Regions from separate parts of the Actinoplanes sp. NPDC089786 genome, predicted to be linked through region 1. Evidence: riboswitches for the same ligand, from Rfam matches in the RefSeq annotation. Region 1 holds a riboswitch; the other holds the start of a gene.
What was found. Region 1 has a riboswitch for thiamine pyrophosphate ahead of AB0O15_RS14950 (thiamine phosphate synthase). Riboswitches for the same ligand answer to the same signal wherever they lie in the genome.
Positions count from the first base shown of each region.

Region 2: it holds a riboswitch for thiamine pyrophosphate, as region 1 does, so the genes downstream of both, AB0O15_RS20770 (ECF transporter S component) here and AB0O15_RS14950 (thiamine phosphate synthase) in region 1, are expected to answer to the same signal.

Region 1 covers NZ_JBFBGU010000003.1:197,618-205,984, forward strand. Annotated here, with positions in the region: gene AB0O15_RS14935 (hypothetical protein) at 1-495, opposite strand, end outside; gene AB0O15_RS14940 (methyltransferase) at 592-1,200, shown strand; gene AB0O15_RS14945 (ATP-binding cassette domain-containing protein) at 1,233-2,879, shown strand; TPP riboswitch at 3,631-3,742, shown strand; gene AB0O15_RS14950 (thiamine phosphate synthase) at 3,711-4,319, shown strand; gene AB0O15_RS14955 (FAD-dependent oxidoreductase) at 4,316-5,545, shown strand; gene thiS (sulfur carrier protein ThiS) at 5,542-5,742, shown strand; gene AB0O15_RS14965 (thiazole synthase) at 5,744-6,490, shown strand; gene AB0O15_RS14970 (thiamine phosphate synthase) at 6,484-7,269, shown strand; gene thiD (bifunctional hydroxymethylpyrimidine kinase/phosphomethylpyrimidine kinase) at 7,266-8,063, shown strand; gene thiC (phosphomethylpyrimidine synthase ThiC) at 8,138-8,367, shown strand, end outside.
Region 2 covers NZ_JBFBGU010000006.1:84,722-93,088, forward strand. Annotated here, with positions in the region: gene AB0O15_RS20730 (sensor histidine kinase) at 1-46, opposite strand, end outside; gene AB0O15_RS20735 (maleylpyruvate isomerase N-terminal domain-containing protein) at 119-736, shown strand; gene AB0O15_RS20740 (hypothetical protein) at 1,116-1,337, shown strand; gene AB0O15_RS20745 (hypothetical protein) at 1,354-1,569, opposite strand; gene AB0O15_RS20750 (hypothetical protein) at 1,745-2,122, opposite strand; gene AB0O15_RS20755 (histidinol-phosphatase) at 2,323-4,008, opposite strand; gene AB0O15_RS20760 (energy-coupling factor transporter transmembrane component T) at 4,117-4,914, opposite strand; gene AB0O15_RS20765 (ATP-binding cassette domain-containing protein) at 4,911-6,296, opposite strand; gene AB0O15_RS20770 (ECF transporter S component) at 6,289-6,873, opposite strand; TPP riboswitch at 6,871-6,973, opposite strand; gene AB0O15_RS20775 (alpha/beta fold hydrolase) at 7,026-7,844, shown strand; gene AB0O15_RS20780 (DUF6328 family protein) at 7,896-8,367, shown strand, end outside.

The DNA of each region.
Region 1 (8,367 bases):
CAGCGACGCGCGTACCACCTGGGTGCAGCCCGCGTCATGGATCAGCCGGCCGACCGCACCGGTTGTCGCGGTCTCACAGACGTTGTCGATGTGCGTCATCTCCACCCGGTAGGGCGCGTCGCCGGCCTTCATCTGCACGGTGCTGCCGGAGAAGACCTCGGCCATGCTCAGCGGCTCCGGGTCGAGGTTGCGGGAGCTGATCGAGTACGGCGACTCGGCCGCCATCGTGCCGGTGTCCGCGGCGCCCAGCCCGCGGCGCTCGTCGGCGATCACGAAGAAGCTGCTCAGCCCGCAGATGCTCAGCATGATCAGGGCGCCCAGGCCGGTCATCAGCAGGTGCATCGCCCGTTGCGGCTCGCGCAGCGCCCACGGCCGCACGGACGGTTGCCGGTGCAGGCCCGGCGTCGGTGCGACCACCGAGCGGACCAGCACGGTCAGGCCGCCCGGGGTGGCCATCCGGCGGTGGGTGGCCCGGGACGCGGATGCGTGCAGCATGCAGGTGAGGCTAGAAGCGCACGGAAATCGATGAACGCACTGGCTGTGCGCCACCCCGGCAGCCTGACGCCCGTTCGCGGGAGGATGATGCAAGGCGTGAGCACCGAGCACTACTTCACCGCCGACCCGAGCGCGCCGGCCCGGCCGATCGAGGTCGAGTTCGCGATCAAGGGACGCTCCTACCGCCTCACCTCGGCGAGCGGAGTGTTCTCCGCCACACGGCTCGACGCCGGCACGTCCGTACTCCTGAAGAAGAGTGACCTGCCCACCGCGGCGACCACCGGCGCCCTTCTCGACCTGGGGTGCGGCTACGGGCCGATCGCGTGCGTGCTGGCCGGCGAGGCGCCGGCGGCCGACGTGTACGCGGTCGACGTCAACGCCCGCGCCCGCGACCTGACCAAGGCCAACGCCGAGCGGCTCGAACTGCGCGTCACCGTCGGCGGTCCGGACGACCTCCCGGCCGACGTGACGTTCGCGCAGATCTGGAGCAATCCGCCCACCCACGTTGGCAAGGCCGAGCTGCACGCCATCCTGGAGCGCTGGCTGCCCCGGCTCGCCCCCGACGGCGTGGCCTGGCTGGTGATCAACCGACACCTCGGTGGTGACTCGCTGCACACCTGGCTCGTCGACGGCGGCTGGGCGGTCGAGCGTAAGGCCAGCCAGAAGGGCTTCCGAGTGCTACGCGTGACCCGGAAAACCACCTGACCGAACCGCCGCGACCAGGGAGGATGCCGGGCATGGGTTACGTGGATGTCGCCGGGGTGGGCTTCGTGCTGCCGGACGGGCGCGAGCTGTTCTCCGACGTGTCGTTCCGGGTGGGCGAGGGCGCCAAGATCGCGCTCGTCGGGCCCAACGGCGCCGGCAAGACCACGTTGCTCCGGATGGTGGCCGGTGACCTGCCGACCCAGACCGGCGTCGTCGCGCGCTCCGGCGGGCTGGGCGTGATGCGCCAGTTCATCGGCATGATCGGCGACGACCGTACCCTGCATGATCTTGCTCTTTCGCTGGTCGAACCACCCCTGCGCGAGGCCGGAGAGAGACTCGCGGCCGCCGCGGCGGCGCTTGGCGAGTCGGAGAAATCCCAATTGGCGTACGCGAACGCGCTCGCGCACTGGGGTGAGGCCGGCGGGTACGACGCCGAGGTGCTCTTCGACACCGTCGCCGTGGCGATCCTCCACAAGCCGTGGGACGAGGTGCGCGACCGGCCCGTCCGCACCCTCTCCGGCGGCCAGCAGAAACGCTTCGCCCTCGACCTGCTGCTCCGCGGCCGCGACGAGGTGCTGCTGCTCGACGAGCCGGACAACTTCCTGGACGTGCCCGGCAAACGGTGGCTGGAGGCGCGGCTGAAGGAGTCGCCCAAGTCGGTGCTCTACGTCTCGCACGATCGTGAGCTGCTCAACCAGACCGCCGGCCGGGTCGTCGCGGTCGAGGGCGGCAGTTCATGGACCCACCCGGGCGGGTTCGCCTCCTGGCACGAGGCCCGCGCCGACCGGCACGACCGGCTGCTCGAATCGCGCCGGCGCTGGGACGAGGAACACGAGAAGCTGCGCGAACTCGTCTTCACGCTCAAGCAGAAGGCCACGTTCAACGACGGGCTGGCGTCGCGCTACCAGGCGGCGCAGACCCGGCTGCGCAAGTTCGAGGAGGCGGGACCGCCGCCGCCGCCGCCCAAGGAGCAGTCGCTGCGGATGAACCTGCGCGGCGGGCGTACCGGTAAGCGGGCTGTCATGTGCGAGTCGCTGGAACTGGAGAACCTGACGTTCCCGTTCGACCTGGAGATCTGGTACGGCGACCGGGTCGCGGTGCTCGGCGCCAACGGCACCGGCAAGTCACACTTCCTGCGGCTGCTGGCGGCCGGCGGCTCCTCGCCCGACGCGGACAACAAGCCGGTCGACGGGGCGCCGCTCGCGCACGTCGCCCACTCCGGTGTGGCCCGGCTCGGCGCCCGGGTGCGGCCCGGCCACTTCTCACAGACCCACGACCGGCCGGAACTGCTCGACCGTACGCTGGTCGAGATCCTCTGGCGCGGCGACGACCACCGCTCCGGCATGGACCGGGCCGGCGCGATGAAGGCGCTGAACCGGTACGAGCTGTCCGGCCAGGGCGACCAGCGGTTCGGGACCCTCTCCGGCGGCCAGCAGGCCCGGTTCCTGGTGCTGCTCCTGGAACTGTCCGGCGCCACGGTGCTGCTGCTCGACGAGCCGACCGACAACCTCGACCTGGCCTCGGCCGAGGCGCTCGAGGAGGGCCTGTCAGCCTTCGAGGGCACGGTCATCGCGGTCACCCACGACCGCTGGTTCACCAGGGGCTTCGACCGTTTCATCCTCTTCCAGGCCGACGGCGAGGTCGTCGAGACCCCCGCGCCGGTGTGGGACGTGCGCTAGTGCGGTGTCCACCAATGTCAACCGGTTCGGTGACAATGTGGATCCTCGTCCACGAGCGTGGGCGAGCGACTCCCCACCTGTAGCCGTGCTGGTGGAGCGGCCCTCGACCAGCCGGGCCCGGCGGCGGGCTTTACGCCACCTGCGTGAACCGCGTTGTCCTTTGCTGGGCGCTCGGCGCGCGGTGGCGCGGCGTCGAGCTTTGGTGTCGGCCAGGTGAAGCCGGTGTTCGGCGCGGATTGCACGCCCAGACACCAGCAGTGCTGTGGTGCCCGTCGGTAGTGGCGGCGGCGAAAGGATGAATGATTCCCAGGTCGACACCGGCGACCCGGCCGGAGTCAGGCCGACCGCCGTGCGGATGAGTGGCGACGGGTAGCTCTGCGGTCACGTCGATGTGAAGTCGGCCATCGGCGTAGAGCAACGTGACCGCTCGAATGGCTTCCGCCGGGTATGGCACGGTTCGATCCAGGCGTACGACAAGGGGCGGGCGGCCGCGTGCGGCGGGTAGCCGCAGGTTTCGGCCGGTCAACTGGAAGATGCCGTGGTACCAGCGAATCGGCATCAATCCTCTGCGCCGGCGCGGGAATCGCGCCTCACTGTGCCCGGCTTTGCGGCGTGCCGCCGCAGCGAACCAGGCGTCGGAGTAACGGCGCAGCACAGAGACCAGTATCGCACCGGTGTCAAAGCCTGCCATCGATGGGTTGCGAACGACGCGCTAGCCATCGCTGGGTTCGAGGGCTATCGTCGGCCGTAGAACCAACCCCACGGGAGTCCGGTGCACCGGGCTGAGAGGGGGGCTGTCGCGGCCCCCGACCGTCGAACCTGATCCGGATCATGCCGGCGCAGGGAGGAGCGATGGTGGAGCCTATCTTCCCCCGTCTACATGTGGTGACGGCTTCGTTGCCCATTGTGGAGGCGGTGCTCTCGGTCTCGTCGCAGGTGGCGATCCAGGTCCGCGTCGCCGATGACGTCACCGATCGAGACGCCTACGCGCTGACCGTCGAGGTGCTGTCACGGTGCCGGGCCCGCGGGGCGATGTGCCTGGTCAACGATCGCGTCGACATTGCCTTGGCGGCCGGGGCCGATGGGGCTCACGTCGGCGCTGATGATCTGCCGCCGGCCGCGGCGCGGAAGGTGCTCGGGCGGGCGGCGGTGCTCGGGGTGACGTTGCGGGCGCCGGCTGATGTGCCGTCGGCTTCGTACTTCGGGGTCGGGCCGGCCTTCGAGACGTCCACCAAGGACGGTCTGCCTCCGCCCATCGGGGTGGCCGGGGTGGGGGCGGTGGCTGATGCTTCGCATGTTCCCGTCATCGCTATCGCGGGGGTGACGCCGTCGCGGGTGGCTTCGTTGCTGGCGGTGGGGGCCTACGGGGTGGCGGCGGTGGGGGCCATCGCTCGCGATCCGGTGGGGGCCACCGAGCAGTTCTTGAAGGCGCTGTCATGAGGTGCGCGGTGGTCGGGGGCGGGATCATCGGGCTGTCGATCGCGTCGCGCCTCGCCTCTCGCGGCGTTGAGGTCCTGGTCTATGACGCGTGGGCCGCTGCCTCGCCCGCGCTCGCCCCGCCTCCCTGGGCTTCGCCTTCCGTCGCATCCGCCTCCGGCTCCTCCTCGGGCTCGGTGATGCCTGTAGGTGCTCAGAGCAAGCAAGCCGGGGAGCGGCCGGGGGCCTGGTTTGTCGCGGCGGGGATGTTGGCGGCGGGGAACGAGTCGACGTGGGAGTCGGCGGAGCTTGGCGCGTTGATGGTGGAGTCGGCTCGGCGGTGGCCTGGATTCGCGGCTGAGCTGGGCGTGCGGTTGCCGGAGGACGGGACGCTTGTCGTCGCCCTCACCGCGGATGACGTCGCGGAGGCGGAACGGGAGTGGGCCCGGCAGACGGACGAATCCGCGCGGTTGGGCGGGACCGAGCGGCTTGGCGCGGGCGAGCGGGTGGGCGCGGCAGGGCGGCCGGGTGAGTTTGGGCAGGCGAGTGCGGCCCTGGTGGCGGAACCCGGGGGGCGGCGGTTGGGGCCTTCGGGGCTGCGGGAGCTGGAGCCGGCGTTGTCGCCGCGGGTGCGGGCGGGATGTTATCTGCCGGGGGATTGGCAGGTTGATCCGCGGAAAGTGGTGGCTGCGTTGCGGGAGCGGGTGTCCGTCGTACCCGGGCGGGTTGTGGATCTTGGGGGGATTGACGCGGATCAGGTTGTGGTCGCGGCGGGGGTGGGGACGGGGGCGCTGACCGGGTTGCCTGTTCGGCCGGTCAAGGGGGAGGTGCTGCGGCTGCGGGGGGAGCCGGGGCTGTTGCGGCATGTGGTCAGTGGATATGCGGATGGACGGCGGGTCTATCTGGTGCCGCGGGAGGACGGCGAGATCGTGGTGGGGGCGACTCAGGAAGAGCGCGCTGATGACGCGGTCACGGCGGGAGCGGTGCTGGATCTGTTGCGCGCTGCCGTTGACCTGGTGCCGGCGCTGGCCGACTGTGCGATCACCGAGACGTTGGTGGGGCATCGGCCCTCCACACCGGACAATGCGCCGCTGCTCGGGCGGCTTGACAAGCGCACCGTGGTGGCCGTGGGTCACCACCGGAACGGCGTACTCCTCGCACCCGTGACGGCCGATCTGATCGCCGGCCTGGTCGTGACCGGGGAGCCTGACCCGCTGATCGTTCCCTTCGCACCCGGGAGGTTCGCGTGACCATCGTTGTGAACGGCGACCGGAAGGCCATCCCACCGGAGGCGACGGTGGCCGCGCTGGTCGGCGAGCTCACCAGGGCCGAGCGGGGGGTGGCGGTCGCGCTCAACGGTGAGGTGGTGCCACGGTCGGCGTGGGCGGCCACGGAGCTGACCGACGGCGACCGGATCGAAGTGCTCACCGCGGCGCAGGGAGGCTGACATGGAGATCTTCAAGTCGTCACGGCTGATCCTCGGCACCGGTGGGGCGCGCAGCCTCAGCGAACTGGAGACGGCCATCGAGGCTTCCGGCACCGATCTGGTGACCGTGGCGCTGCGCCGGATCGACGCGGCGGGGCCGGGGCTGCTGCCGATGCTGGACCGCTGCAAGGTGCGGGTGCTGCCGAACACGGCCGGGTGCTACACCGCCGCCGACGCGGTGAAGACGGCGCGGCTGGCGCGGGCGGCGTTCGAGACCGACCTGGTCAAGCTGGAGGTGATCGGCGACGACCGGACCCTGCTGCCCGACTCGGTGGAGTTGCTGCGGGCGGCGGAGACGCTGGTCGCGGACGGGTTCACGGTGTTGCCGTACACCAACGACGACCCGATCCTGGCCCGCCGGCTGGAGGCGGCCGGATGCGCGGCGGTGATGCCGGCCGGTTCGCCGATCGGCTCCGGGCTGGGCATCTCCAACCCGCACCACATCCGGTTGATCCGGCAGATGGTCGAGGTGCCGGTGATCCTCGACGCGGGCATCGGCACCGCCTCGGACGCGGCGCTGGCCATGGAACTCGGCTGCGACGGTGTGCTGATCGCCAGCGCGATCACCCGGGCCGAGGACCCCGCGCGGATGGCGGCGGCGATGCGGCACGCGGTCGAGGCGGGGCAGCTGGCGTACGGCGCCGGACGGATCCCGCAGCGGTTCCACGCGCTGGCCTCCACCCCTGACGCCGGGAAGCCGTCGTGGTGACACCGTCGGGGCTCGTCGTGCTCACCGACCGGCGGTCCGCCGCCGGCCCGCTCGCCACGGTGGTGGCGCGCGCCGTCGAGGGTGGCGCCGGGTGGGTGGTCCTGCGGGAGCGCGATCTCGGGTACGCGGAACGCCGCGCCCTCGCCGACGACCTTCGAGCGTTGCTGCCGCCCGGCCGGTTGATCGTCGCCGGCCCGGACCCGCTCGGCGGTGACGCGGTCCATCTGGCGGCCGCCGACCTGCTGCCCACGCCGGGGTTCCGGCTGGCGCCGCGCGATCCCCAGCCGCCGAACGGCATCCGCCTGGTGGGCCGGTCGTGTCATTCGCTGTCCGAGATCCGGCGACTGTCCACCGAGGACTACGTGACGTTGTCGCCGGTGTATTCGACGGCTTCCAAGCCGGGGTACGGGCCGGCGCTCACGCCATCGGCCGCGGGGCGCCTCGGTGGTGGGCTGAGGTGGCTGGCGCTGGGCGGCGTCACGACGGCCGCTCAGGTTCGCGAGTGCCTGGCCGCGGGGGCGGAAGGCGTGGCCGTGATGGGCGCGATCATGACCGCCCGCGACCCGGCCGCCGTGGCCGCCGAACTGTCCGCCGCCGCCGCGCCCGCGTCCGCCGCGTCCGCGCCGGCGTCCGCCGCGCCCGCGTCCGTGCCCGCCGCATCCTTGTCCGCCTCGCCCGCCGCGGCCGTTCCTCTGGCGGCTGCTTCGTCGAGTGGTAGCGGAGAGCGGTATGTGGGGGCGGACCAGCGCGCTGGGCTACCGCTGGGGGAGGGGCGATGACACCGCCGGTGGTGTTGACGATCGCGGGGTCGGACTCGGGCGGCGGGGCCGGGATCCAGGCTGATCTGAAGACGTTCGCGGCGCTCGGGGTCTATGGGACGTCGGTCATCACCGCCATCACGGCGCAGAACACGCTCGGGGTGACCGGGGTGCATGCGGTGCCGGCGGTGATGGTGGCGGCTCAGCTCGACGCGGTGCTCGATGACTTCGCGGTGGCGGCGGTCAAGGTGGGGATGGTGCCGAACCGGGAGGTCGCCGAGGTGATCGCGGCCCGGATCGACCGGCTGCCGAATCTCGTCGTCGATCCGGTGCTGGTCGCCACCTCCGGCAGCCGGTTGTCCGCTGTTGCTTCTGTCCAGCCTTTACTGGCGTACCCCTGCATTTTGACCCCGAACCGCTACGAAGCCGCGGCCCTCCTCGAAGCCGGGGTGAGGCGGAGCGGGGATGAGGTTGCAGCCGGAGTCGCGCCAGGTGGGGAGGGGATTGCGGGGCATGTTGCGGCCGAGCTGGCCCGGTGTGGGGTCGGCACGGTCGTGGTGACCGGGAGCGAGACGGCCGTGGACGCGCTGCACTTCCAGGGAGTGACCACCCGGCTGGAGGGGGTGGCCGTGGACACCGTCAACAACCACGGGTCGGGGTGCACGTTCTCGTCGGCCATCGCGGCGCGGCTTGCGCTCGGTGACGCCGTTCCGGTTGCGGTGCGTGAGGCCAAGGCCTACGTGGCGACTGCGCTGCGTGGTGGGAAGGACTGGGAGCTCGGCGCTGGGCCGGGACCGCTCGATCACTTCGCCTAGGTAGGGATCCGTCGGCACCATCGTGGAGTTTTGGCGGCCTATCGGCGACCGTTTTGTACGGAAAGGGGAGGAAGATGCGGAAGAAGGTGTACGTCCACGGGGTGCCGTTCGCGGAGGTCGAGCTGAGCGGGGACAACCCGCCGGTGCGGCTCTACGACACGTCGGGGCCGGGTAGTGATCCGGCCGAAGGGCTGCCGGGGCTGCGTCGCGAGTGGATCGCGGCGCGCGGCGGGAAGGTCGAGCAACACAGCGGCGGGAAGGTCGAGCAACCGGGCGGCGGGAAGGTCACGCAGTTGGCGTGTGC
Region 2 (8,367 bases), on a different contig from region 1:
CCGTGGCCGTCACGCCCGCGGCAATCCACGCCGTCCGCCGGAACACCCCGGGCTTGTTACCCAATATTCGGATTCCGACTCATGAGCTCCTGACCGCCCGTGATGGGATCATGACGAGATGCTCACTGTTCTCGATGTGCTGCGGGGCGAGGTGGACGCGCTCATCCACGCGCTCGGCGACCTGCCGGCGGCGGCGTGGGAGCGGCCCACCCGCTGCGCGCCGTGGCTGGTCAAGGACGTCGTAGGCCACCTGGTCACGACGATGTCCCGGTTGCCCGGCATGATCGCCGGCCCGGCGCCCACGGTGGCCTCAGTGACCGCGGCGGACTACTACCGCGCCGGCAGCCGCTTCGCCGGCGACACCGACGCCGACCGCATCGAGTCCGCCCGCCGCCGTGCCGCCTCGGCCGACCCCGCGACCCTCGTCGAGGCGTTGTCCATGGCCTGCCATGAGTCGATCTCGCTCGGCGCCAACCAGCCGCCGGCCCGCGTCGTGCAGACCCGCCACGGCGACGCGATGCTGCTCAGTGAGTTCCTGTCTACCCGCGTCGTCGAACTGGGCCTGCACGGCCTCGACATCGCCGACGCCGCCGCCCGTCCACCATGGATCACCGCCGCCGCCACCGACCACCTGCTGCGGTTGCTCTTCCCGGACACCGCACCAAAGATCGCCCTGCTCCGCCTGGCCACCGGCCGTGGCCCCGAGAACCGCCTGACCTTCGGCCCCGACTCCTGACCTCCGCCACGCAGCCGCCAGTCGACGCGTCGCTCGTGGTTGTGCCGCCAAGACGTGGTTGAGCGTCGTTGGCCCGGCCAGGTCTTGCGGCGCGTCCTCCGCGGGTTTGCGGCGCTGTCAAGAGCGCGTTTGAGCGGCGGATAGGCGTCGTTGGGCCGATCGGGTCCTCGCGGCGGGTTGCTCGTGGTCGGCGGTCGGGTCCTGGCGGCGGGTTGCTCGTGGTCGGCGGTCGGGTCCCCGCGGCGGGTCACTCTTGGATGTGACGGCCATCAAAAACGCGGACTCCGTGCGCCGATTCGTCGCGGTCAGGCCGATGTAGCCACTCGGTCAATCCCACGAGTGACATACAAACCTTCGCGTTCGCGATAACGTGCCGGATGTGTCCGATCCATACGCATCTCTGCCCGACGACAACAACGAACCGGACCACTGGGTGCTAGACCTGCCCGACAACAACAACGACGAACCGACCCATTGGGTTCTGGACCTTCCGGACGACTTCTACGGGGACGCCGCGTACGTGCCGCTCCGGGATCAACCTCTGCATCTCCGGCCGTTCGGCGTCTTCGACGAAGTCCCCGGCATGCGCACCCTGAACTGAGCGTCGCCGGAGGTGGTCACCCGGTGTGGATGAAGGTGACTTCCTGACGGGCCAGGTCGACGCCGTCGACTCTCCAGCCGGCGTTCATCCACGCATGCGCCTGCACGTGGTTGCCGCCGATCTCGTTGCTCCACCAGGCTTGATAGCGAAAGGCGCTGCGCGGCAGCTGCGCGTCGATGATTCCCTCGAATCGCAGGAATGACATCCGCACGACGCTTCGGAAGCGGGCCACGCGCGGCCCGAAAGAAGAAGGCGGAGCCGCCTGAGGGATGGCAGAAGGAGTAGGGGCCGCCCGAGGACGAAAGTAGAAGTAGCGGTCAGCCCGCGGGATGGCAGAAGAAGTGGCTGACCGACTGCCGGGACGACAGAAGAAGTGGCGGGGTCGCTTTGGGGCGACCCCGCCAAACTCAGTGGACGGCGCAGCAGGGAGTGGGGTTGCGGGTCTCGAACGGGACCACGTGACCGTCGGCCGCCGGCATCACCGTCAGCACCAGCTCGCCGTTCCGCCAGATGGGGCGGACGAAGTCGCAGGTGTCGAGGATCAGGGACGGGTCGGCGGGGCCGCTGCCCAGGATCTCGACGTGGTCGATCGCTGACGTGGCCACCACCTGGGCGAGCGGCATCGAGCCGGTCAGCTCGTCGACGCCGGGGTAGCGCACCGCCCTCGCCCCCTCGCGGGGAACCGTCACGACCTCCACGTGCGGCTGCGGGAGGTAGACCAGCAGCGTGCACGCCGTCGCCGGCACCGGGTCGCTGGTCGCGATCCAATGCTCGGCGGCGGCCACGTCAGCGAAGGACGCCGGCGCGGTAGGTGAGGACGCCGGCGCGTGAGAGGAGGCCGCCGGCGTGGAAGGTGAGGACGCCGGCGCGTGGGAAGAGGCCGCCGGCGTGGAAGGTGAGGACGCCGGCGCGTGGGAAGAGGCCGCCGGCGTGGAAGGCGGGGGTGGCGCGGGAGGCAAGGAGGGCGGGGAAGCGGGGGATGACGTCACTTGGGCAGGACCCAGATCGGGTTGGAGTAGAACCAGAGGTCGCCCCACGGGTCGGCGTTGCCGATGGCGTCGAGGGCGGGCCCGAACGGGTCGGTGGCGGCGCCCATCAGGCCGGGCTGGGTGCGGTTGCCGTCGGTTCCGCGTACCCGGAGGTAGAAGGGCTTGTCGAGGCGGCCGAGCTGGTAGCGGACCGTCAGTCTGCCGGTGCGGGCCGAGACGTCGAAGGACTTGACGACCTTGGTGTCGGGCGCGGTGAACTGGTCCTTGCCGGCGGCGGGACCGGTGACCGTGCCGACGATGACGTCGACGCGCTCGAGGACCGGAACGAACTGGCGCCAGTTCGGGATGTCCTGCAGGTCGATGTCGAGGGCCAGCTCGGTGGCCACGCCCTTCTTGACGCGGAGGACGCCGCCGAGCGGGGTGCCCGCGCCGGACGAACCGGCGATCCGGACCCGCGCGTCCAGGTTCTTGATCAGGCGACCGTGGTCGACCCAGACGCGGCCGTCGCGGAGCCCGTCCATGACCGCGCGGTAGCTGCGGTTGCGGGCGCCCACGTTGGTGCGGCCGTAGAAGCCGGGCCAGAAGTCGCCGGCCGACGTGTTGACGACACCGGTGTAGACCGGGTCGTTGTGCCGGCCGTTGGCCTCGAAGTCGCCGCCGGGGCCGCGGTCGGACTGGTCCAGGTAGTTGACGTGGCTGTCCGAGTTGACCGTCACCCACCAGGCCCGGCCCTCGGCGAGCAGGCTGTCCCACAGGCCGCCGACCGTGGCGGTCATCCAGTCGAAGCCGCCCCACGTGCGGTAGCTCTCCGGCGGGTAGCCGGGGAACGACGCGGCCGACGGGTTGTTGTCGTAGTAGCCGCGGGCGCCGCCGCGACCGTTCGGGGCGGGGATGCCGGCGGCCTGGTGGCCGGGTGCGCCCTCCATGCCGATCGCGACCGTGGGGTCGGCGTCGCGCCAGTTGCGGATCTCGTGCGGCGAGTCGATGCCGCGGCGGGCCGGGTGGTTGGCCAGGAACAGCGCGCCCTCGACCTTGCGGGCCCGGACCTGCTCGCCGAGGAACTGGATGCCGGCGATGGCGGCGGCCTCGTTCTGCTCGTTGGTGTTGGTGGCGGGCAGCTGCGATCCGTCGTACGCCTGCTCGAATCGTTTGAGCACGTCGACCTCGTTGCGGCCGGGGTGCACGAAGACGGTCGCATGCTCGGCGCCGGGGATGTTCCACTCCAGACCCTGGAAGGTGAGGAGCTCCGGCAGCGCGGACCGGGTGTTCAGGATGTCCGGGTTGACCTTCTCCACACCGATCTTGGCGTGCGCGTTGCTGCCGTGGTCGGTGATGACCAGCCAGTCCAGCCCGTACGCATGACCGTGTTTGGCCTGGTCGATGACCCGGTACTGTGCGTCCGAGCTGTACTGGGTGTGAATGTGGTGGTCACCGGCGAGCCAGGTGAGACCGCCGGTGGAGGGCTTGTCCGGCGACGACGAGGCGGCGACGGCGGGGGACGAGGGCGAGGCGAGCACGGACGCGGCCGCGCCGGCGCCGAGAAGACCGGCGCCACGCAGGAAACCACGCCGGGAGACGTCCGCGGGTGACAGCTCCGCGTCGGGGATGGTCAGATCCAGAGCCGGGGGTACGTCCGAAGTGCCGCCGACGTGGTCGTGATGGTGGTGGTGGCCGTGACCCATGGGTTGAGCTCCCAAATGATCAAGAGGGTTGACTGCACGAGCGTCCCGGCAGCATCCCAACGCCACATGTCGTGCGTCTGACCTGCGGGCGAACAAGCAAGGCAGGCCTCAGCCGATGATCGGCCGGAACAGTCCGGTCACGACACTCGCGGCGACCGCGGCGGCCGAGAGCAGGGCCGCCGCGACGATCAGCGTTCCGTCGGCCGGGCCGAAGATCTGCCTGCGGGCGTACGTCCGGGGGGTGCCCGAATCGAACCCGCGCGCGTCCATCGCGGTGGCCAGCCGCCCGCCCCGCCGCAACGCCCCGACCAGCAGCGCGAACGCCGTCGAGGCGAAGAGCCGCAGCCGGGCGACCGGGTTGCGCCCGGCGTCCAGTCCGCGGGCCCGCCGGGCCAGGGTGAGCGCCTGCCACTCCTGCCCGAGCAGCGGCAGCAGCCGGAACGCGGCGAGCGCCCCGATCGCGAACCGGGCCGGCGCCTTGGCATTCTGCACCAGCGCGTCGGCCAGGTCGGTGGGGTCGGTGGTGAGGAACACGACGACACCGGGCAGCGCCACCGCGAACACCCGCAGCACCAGCCCGAGCGCCCCGAGCAGCACCCCGGTGGTGACGTCGACCGGCCCGACCGCGAACAGCAGAGCGCCACTGCGGTCGGCGGCGAACAGCACCATCGTGACCAGGATCCCGCCGGCCGCGAGCAGCAGCGGCCACACGCGCCGGGCCAGCTCACGCGCCGAGACGCCGAACAGCGGCAGGACGGCCAGCTCGATCGCCAGCCCGAGCGCGGGGGTGAGCGGGTCCAGTGTGGACACCAGGGGCAGCGCGAAGATCAGGGCGGCGGCCAGCTTGGCGACCGGGTTGCGGCGCGCCAGGGGTGCGGTGGCCGAGGTTGTCGCCGGAGCGGTCATGTGTCGTCCCGGGAGAGAACGTGCGTCCGGTCGGACAGTGACGAGACGAAGTCGGCGTCGTGGGTGACCGCCACGATGCCGTGCCCGTCGTCCCGCAGCGACGCGAACAGCGTGGCCAGCTCGATCCAGGTGCGGCGGTCCTGGCCGAAGGTGGGCTCGTCCAGGACCAGCAGCCGCGGCGCGCGGGCCAGGGCGGTCGCCACGCTGAGCCGCCGCGCCTCGCCGCCGGAGAGCGTGTGCGGGTTGGCGTCGGCCAGATGCGAGAGCCGCAGACGCGACAGCAGATCGTCGACCCGCGAGGCGACGGTGGGGGAGACGCCGGAAAGGGAGAGTTCGTCGCGGACCCGGGACGTGACGAACTGGTGCTCCGGGTTCTGGAACACCGACCCGATGCGCCCGGCCAGGTCGCGCGCCCGCCACTGCCAGGGCGAGCCGCCCGGCGCGGCCCACACACGACCCGAGGTGGGCCGGAGCAGTCCGCCCAGGAGCAGCGCCAGCGTCGACTTGCCCGCGCCGTTCGGTCCGGTCACCGCGAGGATCGACGCCTCGTCGGCGGACAGCGTGACCTGACGAACGCGTTCGTCGAAAGAGGCGTGCTCCGCGCGTACCAAAGGGGAACCGGGCGGAAGAACGGCCGGGAACCGGGGCAGCGGCCGGCCTGGCACCCAGACCCCGTCCGCCGCGAGTTGGTCGCCGTGCGCGTCGAAGACCGCGGCCGGCGGCCCGTCGGCCCGCACCCCGCCGCCCGGCGACAGCACGATCACCCGGTCGACCAGCGGCAACGCCTCGGCGACCCGGTGTTCGACCAGGATCATCGTGGTGTCGCGGCCGACCGCCCGGGTCAGCGCCGCGCGGATCAGCGCCGCGCCGTCCGGGTCGAGGTTGGCGGTGGGCTCGTCCAGCAGCAGCAGCCCGGGCCGCAGCGCGATGACCCCGGCCAGGGCGAGCCGTTGCGCTTCGCCGCCGGAGAGCGCGGCGGTGGGCCGGTTCAGGGGGTACGGGAACCCGACGCGATCGAGCGCGTCACTGACCCGGGCCCAGATGTCCTTGCCGGGCACCCCGCGGTTCTCCAGCCCGAACGCCACGTCGTCGCCGCTGCGCGCCATCACCAGCTGGGTCTGCGGGTCCTGGAACAGCAGCCCGACCCGCTCGCGGGCCTTGCGTGGTTCGAGCCCGTCGATCTCGACGCTGCCGGCCGCCTCACCCGAGTCGTCCGGCAGCAGCCCGGCCAGCGCGGACAGCAGCGTGCTCTTGCCCGCTCCGGACGGGCCGAGCAGCAGCACCCGCTCGCCGTGGGCGATCCGCAGATCGACCTCGCGAACCGCCCAGGCGCGCCGACCGGCGTGTCGCCAGCCGAACCCGCGGAGGACGACCTCAGACAAGCGCGCGTTCTCGCCCGGCGCCGAAGCGGTCGAGCACGCCGGTCGGGGCGAGCGCCTTGACCAGCGCCCAGCTGCCGGCGCCCGCGACCACGGTGCTGCTGACCATGGTGAGCAGCGCGTACGGGACGCGGTAGTCCCACAGGTCGTACGCCGCGTTCCAGGCGAAGAAGTCGAACAGCGCCGCGCTGACGCCGGTGAGCAGGCCGGCCAGCAGCGCGGCGGGCAGCCGCCAGGAGCGGTAGAGCAGGATCGCGAAGGCCAGCTCGGCGCCCAGCCCCTGCACCAGGCCCTGGGGGATGACCAGCGCGCCCCATTGCGCGCCGAGCAGGGCCGAGATGGTCGCCGCCACGGCCTCGGTGAACAGGGCCGCGCCGGGTTTGCGGATGATCAGGCCGCCGAGCACGGCCGGGATGAGCCAGACGCCGTAGAGCAGCGTCTGCGCGGGCGGGAAGAACGCGAAGGCGCCGCCGGTGGCGCCCCAGAGGATGTTCCACGCCCAGAAGATCACGCCGAACGCGACGGCGATGACCGCCGCGATGACGATGTCGATGGTCCGCCAACGATTGTCACGTGCCATTGGATTCCTCCAACTCCCTGCGCCGGCATTACCCGGATCAGGTTCGAGGGTCTGCGGTTGCCCGCACTCTCAGCGCTTGTGCGCTCCCCTGTCGGAACTATGTTGGGATGAAGCTAACACCGTACGGCCGTACCAGGAAGGAGCCCCGTCACATGCAGGTCGAGGCACGTGGATTCAAGTTCGACGTGGTCGTGGAGGGCCCTTCCGACGGCCCGGCCGTGCTGCTCCTGCACGGCTTCCCCCAGGACCACCGGGAATTCGAGCCGATGCTGCCGCGGCTGCACGCCGCCGGCCTCCGGACGTACCGCTATGACCAGCGCGGATACGCTCCCGGAGCACGCCCGGCCGAGGTGTCGGCGTACCGGCTGAACGAGCCGGTGGCCGACGCGGTGGCGATCCTGGACGCCCTGAACATCGAGCGGGCGCACGTGATCGGCCACGACTGGGGCGCCCAGGTCGGCTGGCTGCTCGCCGACGGTCATGCGGATCGGGTGCACACGCTGACCGCGGTGTCCGTGCCTCATCCGCGGGCGCTCGGGCTGGCCCTCCGGGTCCGGGCGTCGCAGCGCGCGCGGTTCGCGTACATGGGCGTGTTCCGGTCGCCGGTCGCCGAGCGGCTGCTGCTCGCCCGCGACGGCCTGGTGCTGCGGCAGATGATGAAACAGATCGGAAGCCGGGCCACGCTGTACGCCGACGCGATGCGCGAACCGGGCCGGCTGACCGGCGGGCTGAACTGGTACCGGGCGCTCGACCGCGAGGGGCTGACCGGGGTGGGCACGACCCAGGTGCCCACCACGTACGTATGGAGCGACAAGGACCCGGTGGTCGGCCTGACCGCCGCGCTGCGTACCGCCGACTGGGTGGACGCCGACTATCAACTGGTCGCGCTGAAGGGGATCAGCCACTGGGTGCCCGAGGAGGCGCCGGACGCGCTGGCCGACGCCGCGCTGGCCCGCATCGGCGGCGTTTGATGGCGCCCTGAGCGGGGAAAACTCCCGGCCATGCCGCCGGAGAAGAAGAGCATGCCCGACGAGCCGGAGAAGAAGCGCTGGGACCGCAACTTCGCCGACCTGCTGCAGGAGCTCCGTGTCGCTCAGACCGGCGTGCAGATCCTCTTCGCGTTCCTGCTCACCCTGCCGTTCAGCAGCGGCTTCCCGAAGACGACGGCGTTCCAGAAGGACACGTACGTGGTCGCGCTGGTCACCGCCGCCTTCGCCACCGCGATGATCATCTCGCCGGTCGCCTTCCACCGCGCGCTGTTCCGCCAGGGCCGCAAGCCCGAGCTGGTCCGGTTCGCGCACCGGATGGCCACCGGCGGGCTGGCGTTCATGCTGATCTCGATGGTGAGCAGCGTGCTGCTGATCACCGACTACCTGCTGACCCTCCTGCCGGCGCTGATCATCACCGGCGCCACCGCGGTCTGGTTCCTGGTCTTCTGGTGGCTGCTGCCGGTGGTGCGCCGCAACTGGGGCGAGGACGAGGACAACGACGGCT